Regions from separate parts of the Arthrobacter sp. B2060 genome, predicted to be linked through region 2. Evidence: predicted binding sites of a transcription regulator. Region 2 holds the regulator's gene; the other holds the start of a gene.
The links. Region 2 encodes LexA, which represses DNA repair genes until DNA is damaged. Its sites were predicted from a motif close to TCGAACANNTGTTCGA; they were not measured.

Region 1 (3,404 bases), on a different contig from region 2:
GCGACGCAAACAGCCGTACTACGTACATCCCAAGGAGGGGCCGGGAATGGTCTTCGCGGGCCTCTATGAGTGGTGGAAGGACCCCTCCAAAGGGCAGGATGACCCGGCCCGCTGGATGCTTTCCATGTCGATCATGACGGCGGATTCACCGCCGGAGGGTGCCGAATCCACAGTGTTCGGTGAGCTCACCGCGCTTCACGACCGTGTCCCGCTGCCCATGAGCCGGGACACCATGGCGGCATGGCTCGACCCGCAGGTCGACGACGCAGCCGGGCTGCTGGACCTCGTCCGCTCCGGGGTCCAGGACGAGGCGGCGGGCTGGCGGGTGGATTCGGTAGGGCCGGCCGTGGGCAACGTCAGGAACAATTCGCCGGAACTCATCGAGCCGGTGGAAGCACTCTTCTAGCGGGCCGCATCACAGGCTGACCCGTCCGCCGTCGTCAACTGTCCACGTGGGGTTGAAGGCGATCTCCCACCTGAAACCGTCCGGATCGGCGAAGTAACCCGTGTACCCTCCCCACGGCTGGGTCTTGGGGCTTGCCACGACAGTTGCGCCGGCAGATTCCGCCTGGGCCATCACCTCATCGACTTCGGCAGCGCTTTTCATGTTGTGGCTGAGCGTGATGCACGGGACGGACGCGGGGGCATCCACGGCGGCTTCGGCCTGCATCTGCCTGGCGTCCCAGAGGGAGAACATGAGGCCATGGTTGGCCTGGATGAAGACCACTTCGGGGAATTCCCGGTGGACGGGCCAGCCGAGGCCCTCAACGTAGAAGCTGCGGGAGGCGGCCACGCTTCGCACTCCCAGGGAAATAAAATCGACTCGGGGCTGCATGGTTCGATACTGTCATGGACATGCCCACAAATCACGGAGACGATAAAAGCGCCCAGGCTGACAGGGAACAGCTCGCCGCTGTCCGGATCGCCGTGGACGAGGTTGATGACCAGATCGTCACGCTGATTGCGCGCCGCGAACGTCTGATCAGGATCGCGGGAACACTGAAGGGCGATGACGCCGAGGTCCGGGCTCCCGGGCGCGTGGAACGTGTGATTGAACATGTCCGCGCCGCTGCCGAGAAAAAGGAAATCGACCCGGACATCGTGGAAACCACCTACCGGGCCATGATTTCGAAGTTCATCGAGCTCGAGATGAAGATCCATAACGAGAACAACTGACCGGGCAGCAGGAGCTGCCGGCGGGACTTCGGGGCGGCGGCGGGAAATTGGCCCCGTGTATTTTGCTTCCTTAGGTGCCTAGAGGGCTTCTTCCACCGGAACGCCGGACTGGAATTCCCGTCCGTCGGCCTCGCTGAAGGCTGACATGAGGTGGCCTTTCTCCAGTCCAAGCACCGTGCTCATGGGGAAGTTACCCGTTATGGTGCTTCCCGAATGCTCGACGCTCTTGACGTCAAAGTTTTCCTCGGTGCCGTCATGGCTGAACGAGTACATTGACACGGCCTCGCCGTTCATGAACTCAATTCCGAGTCTTCGCTGATGTGAATAGTCCGGGGTTGCTGCCACGAGCCCCACTACGAAGGCGCCCGATCCTGGAATATTGCCGTCAATATCAAATTTGGCCTCCAAGATGGTGTCTTTGGCGGCGATGCTTACGTGCTTCAGGAGTGCGTCATTGGAACTCATGGCTCCATCCTGCCCCTTGAGCCGCTGTCAGTCCACACCCATCTAGGTTTTGCCGGAGGCCAGGCGTAGACTGTAGATATTCGAATACATATTCGAACCATCCTTCATCTGCAGCACCTTCATCTTGGTTTCCGGAGGCACCTATGGGCATGTTCAGCGAGTCCGTGGACGTTGCTTGTGGACCAGAAGGCCAGCCCGTGGAACTGCAGTGGGGCGGGCGGAGGTACACGGTCTGCGCCGAGCCGGTTCACTGGTATGAACGCCGCCAGTGGTGGGCCGAGGAACAGCGGGCTCCACTGGGCAGTGGGCCCGGACTTGTGGATCACGAGATCTGGAGAGTTCAGGTAACACCCGTGGAACCCCCACTGTCCGAAGAGGCCCCTGCGGCCCCTGAACACCTGACACTCGATCTGGTCCGGCATACCGGCAGCGGACGCTGGCGGCTGCTCCGGATCCACGACGCACTCCGGCATAAGACAGCATGAGCTTTACCCACCTGCACGTTTCAACCGCCTTCAGCGCCCACTACGGCGTTTCCTGGCCCGATGAACTCGCCCAGTCGGCGGCGGCCCAGGGTGCAACCGCCCTTGCCTGCACAGACAGGGACGGCCTGTACGGAACGGTCAAGCACCTGAAAGCCTGCATGGCTGCCGGCCTGGACCCGGTGGTCGGGGTGGACCTCGCCGTTTTCGACGACGAGGGAGATCTTCGCACCCAGCTTTCCGGCCGCGTCGTGGTGCTTGCGCACGGCCACAACAACGGGGCTGGCTACAAGGCGCTCTGCCGGTTGATTTCCGATGCCCATGCCCGCACCACGGGCAAGGCAGGGGGAACGGTGCCGGCTGCAGTCACCCGGGCGGAACTGGCATCAAGGATTCTTGACCCGCACACCCTGAAGCCCGTGCTCAGCGTGCTGATCGGGCCGGATTCCGACGTCGGAAGGGCCATGGGCGGGCGCCGTTACCTCCGGCCCCGCACGCTCTTCAAGAGCTGGCTGGATTCCCTGCCGGCCGGAAGCGTCGTGGCGGAGGTCGTCTCGCATCTCAGCGCCCCGGGAGAGCCCCTCAGCACCGCCCATGCCGTCCGCATGCTCAAGCTCGCCCAGGAGTACAGTGTTCCGGCGGTCCTCACCAATGCAGTCCGTTATTGTGCCGAGGACGGTGCCGCCACGGCCGATGTCCTCGACTCAGCCCGGACCCTGAAGTCCCTGCCCGAACTCTCGGCCGCGCCACTGCTCCAGCCCAATGGGCAGGGCTGGCTGAAGTCCCCTGACCAGATGCTGCAGCTGGGCAAGGAAATTATTCACGCTGCCGGGTATGGTGTGGCGGATCTTCAGGTCCTGCTCGCGCAAACGGAGGCGCTCGCCGACCGCTGCAGGATGGATCCCGTCACGGACATGGGCTGGAAGCAGCCCGTCGTTCCGGAGACTTCGGTGATCGGCATCGAAGGTGACCCACTGGCGGAACTGGCCTTGAGGTGCGAGGCCGGTGTGGCACGCCGCTTTCCGGGTATTTCCGGGAAGGCCGAGGCTGAAATGCGCAGCAGGCTGGATCACGAACTGAAGATCATCGCCAACCTCGGCTTCGCCTCCTATTTTCTGACGGTGGCCGAGGTATCGCGGATGATCCTGGACATGGGCGTGCGGGCCGCTGCCAGGGGCTCGGGAGCGTCCAGTCTGGTGAACTACCTGCTCGATATCAGCCAGGTGAACCCGCTGCAGCATGACCTTATTTTTGAACGCTTCCTGTCGCAGGACAGGTCCA
Region 2 (3,404 bases):
GTATCTGCTGGAGGACTTCGTTGGAGCCGTTGGCCGCCCAGATGTTGTCGGCGGAGAGGCCGTGGCCCAGGTATTCCGCCAGGGCCTCCCGGAGTTCGGTGAATTCCCGGTCGGGGTAGCGGTTGAGTCCCGCCGCCGCCTCAGTGACGGCCTCGGATATCGCGGCCCTGACATCGGCCGGCACCCCGTGGGTGTTCTCATTGACGTTAAGGAGGATCGGCACCTCGAGCTGCGGCGCCCCGTAAGGCGTCAGCCCCCGCAAATTGGTGCGCAGGGGAAGTCGGTTCAGTCGCTCAAGCTGGTCAGTCACTTGGACAGTTTAAGTGCCCCGGGCGGCGAGCGGGAAACTGTGACGGGTAAGGCCGACCGGCCGTGACGGATCGGTACCTATTTGGACGGGACGAACAGCTGCTGTCCCGGCATGACCTTGCCGTTGTCCAGGTTGTTTAGCTGGACAATATCCGCGATGACGTCCCGCGGGTCCCTGTCCGGGTCCACGCTGCCGGCAATGGCCCACAGCGATTCCCCTGGCTGCACCGTCACGGAGACGGTCTCCGTCACCGACAGACCGCCGGCGGTGTCGGCAGCCTTGGCCGGTGAGTTGAACAGGCCGGCGAGTGACAGGAGCAGTGCCGCCAGCAGTACCAGCGGCAGTCCGATCAGGACGATCCGCCCGCGGCGGGTGAGCCGCAGGCGCGGCGGCTTGCCTGACGGCCCGCCTGGCCGCCCGCCGGCATGCGGGCCCTGCAGGCCTTGGGTGGCCTGCCGGCTCTGGGGGCTGCGCCGCTTCTCGGGACGGTAATGGTGACCTGCTGTTGTAGCTGACATGAACTGAGCCCTCCTGGACCATTCTGTGCTGCCCGTGTGCCCGGTCCGCCGGACATACGCCGGAATCTTCGAATAACCGGACTGCTTCGCAGCTGAACTAGAACACATGTTCGAACTTTGCTTCTCCATTTTTAGCACCTATCAACGAACAAAGTCGAGACTCGCTAGAACAAATGTTTGAAAAAGCTTTATGGCTGGCCTACGTTGGAAATCAAAGAACAACCACTTCTGCAGTTGATCAGCAGGGTCTGACATTTCAGGCCGGAAGTTCCCGGCAACTGCAGCCACGCAAGCCGGGAGGAACGAAAGGCGTTGGCGAACATGGCAGCACAAGCCTCCGACGGCAAAGCCACCCAGCGCAGCCAGCGGTCCCGGACAGCACCCAAGGGACTCACTGTCCGCCAGAAGAAGATCCTGGAAACCATCCAGCGCTCGGTCAATGACAACGGATACCCTCCCTCCATGCGGGAGATCGGGGACACGGTTGGCCTGGCCAGCCTGTCCAGCGTCACCCACCAGCTCTCACAGCTCGAGAAGCTCGGATATCTGCGGCGCGATCCCAAACGTCCCCGGGCCATGGAAGTCCTCATGCCCCTGACGCTCGACGCCGGAGTCCCCAAATCTGCAGGCGCCGAGAAGGAAGCCAGACTGCACAGCGTGGGCGGTGCCTCCGTTACGGAGTTGCCCAGCGCCACAGACACGGCCCTCGTTCCGCTGGTCGGCAGGATCGCAGCCGGCGGCCCCATCCTCGCCGACCAGATGGTGGAGGACCTCATGCCGCTGCCCCGCCAGCTCGTTGGCCACGGGGAACTGTTCATGCTGAGAGTCGCCGGGGACTCCATGGTGGACGCCGCGATCTGCGACGGTGACTGGGTGGTGGTGCGGCGCCAAAGCGACGCCGCCAACGGCGACATCGTGGCCGCGCTGCTGGACGACGAAGCAACCGTCAAGACCTTCCGGCAGCGGGACGGCCACACCTGGCTGCTTCCCCAGAACACCCAGTACGAGCCCATCCTGGGCGACCACGCCGTGGTCATGGGCAAGGTCGTGTCCGTCCTGCGTTCGCTGTAGGTCACCACACGCTGTAGGTCACAGCCCGCTTTCGGTTCCGGCCCGCCCCAGGTTCCGGGCCGCCGTCAACGAGTCCCCCGGACTACCGCGCTCCGGCGAGCCTTTCCAGCGCCGCCACGGCGATCTTGCGGTCCGTCGTGGGCCAGAACGGCGGGAGCGCCGCGCGGAGAAACCCGCCGTAGCGTTCTGTCGAAAGGCGCGAATCCAGGACTGCCACCACGCCCTTGTCGTCCGTGGACCGGATGAGTCGTCCGGCGCCCTGCGCGAGACGGATCGCGGCATGGGTGGCCGACACCGACATGAAGCCGTTGCCGCCTGCCTGGGCCACGGCCCGGGAGCGTGCCGTCATCAGGGGGTCGTCGGGCCGCGGGAACGGAATCCTGTCGATGACCACCAGCCGGCACGAACCGCCGGGAACATCAACACCCTGCCACAGGGACATGGTGCCGAACAGGCAGGTGTCGGGTTCGTCGGCGAACTGCTTTACCAGTGCGGTCATGGTTGAGTCGCCTTGGCAGAGCACGCTGACGTCCAGGCGGGGGCGCAGCGCCTCGGCAGCATCCTCGGCGGCCCGGCGGGACGAGAAGAGGCACAGCGCTCCCCCGCCGGAGGCGCGGATCAGCGTTTCCAGTTCGTCGAGAGCTTCCGGCGAGGTCCCCCTGCCCGGCTTGGGCAGGTGCCCGGCCACGTACAGGATGCCCTGCTTCGGGTAGTCGAAGGGGGACCCGACGTCCACGCCAGTCCAGCTTGGGGCGCCTTCGCCCAGGAGACCGAGTCCGCCTGCGGCGGGTTCGAACGCGGAGCCGATTGCCAGCGTGGCGGAGGTCAGGACCACGGTGTGGCCTTCGAACAGGCCCTCCCGGAGGCGCCCGGCAACACTCAGGGGTGCGATGTTGATCAGGGCGGGCTGCGTGTCGTCGGGTGCCGAATAGCCCTGTTGCGGGTCAAAGGTGCTGTTCCGAGAAAACCACACCACCTCGCGGTTCTCGCGCGCGGCGAGCAGCCGTTCACACAGCTCCAGGATGACGAGGAGGCGGGACCGCGCGAGTTGCCGCCCGCCGTCGACCGCGTTGTTGCTGTCCCCTTTGGAATCGGACAGCGCCGCCCGGCACGCCTCGCGAAGCTGGTCCACGCAGTCGAGTTGCTCCGTGTTGAGTCCGTTCGGAAGCAGCCCGCTGGGAACGCCGGTGAGGGCAAGTTCAAGGTTGGCCGCGGCGTTGTTGAGGGCATCCACGGTAATGCCTGTGTGCTTGCGGGCGCCCGAGGCTGCGGCATGCACCATGGCGACAGACAACTGCCCGGAAACAGCGCCGGTGACACGGTCCTGGAGCTCGTGGGCCTCGTCCACCACCACAACGTCGTACTCCGGCAGGACGGCCAGGCCCTCGAAGGCGCTGACGGCGAGCATGGCATGGTTGGTCACCACGACATCGGCCTCGGCGGCTTCGTGCCGGGCCAGTTCACTGAAGCATTCCTCGGCGAGGGGGCACTTCTGCGCGCCGAGG

Region 1: a site for LexA is predicted at 1,722-1,737, ahead of AC5RUM_RS08205 (DUF6504 family protein). Genes of this name have one in related genera too.

What each region holds. Positions count from the first base shown of each region.
Region 1 is NZ_JBNHFR010000003.1:292,928-296,331, forward strand. Features, by position in the region: gene AC5RUM_RS08185 (SOS response-associated peptidase) at 1-406, shown strand, start outside; gene AC5RUM_RS08190 (VOC family protein) at 416-835, opposite strand; gene AC5RUM_RS08195 (chorismate mutase) at 850-1,176, shown strand; gene AC5RUM_RS08200 (hypothetical protein) at 1,255-1,641, opposite strand; gene AC5RUM_RS08205 (DUF6504 family protein) at 1,785-2,126, shown strand; gene AC5RUM_RS08210 (DNA polymerase III subunit alpha) at 2,123-3,404, shown strand, end outside.
Region 2 is NZ_JBNHFR010000002.1:364,943-368,346, reverse strand. Features, by position in the region: gene AC5RUM_RS06485 (histidinol-phosphate transaminase) at 1-310, opposite strand, end outside; gene AC5RUM_RS06480 (LysM peptidoglycan-binding domain-containing protein) at 388-828, opposite strand; gene lexA (transcriptional repressor LexA) at 1,150-1,899, shown strand; gene AC5RUM_RS06470 (ATP-dependent DNA helicase) at 1,982-3,404, opposite strand, start outside.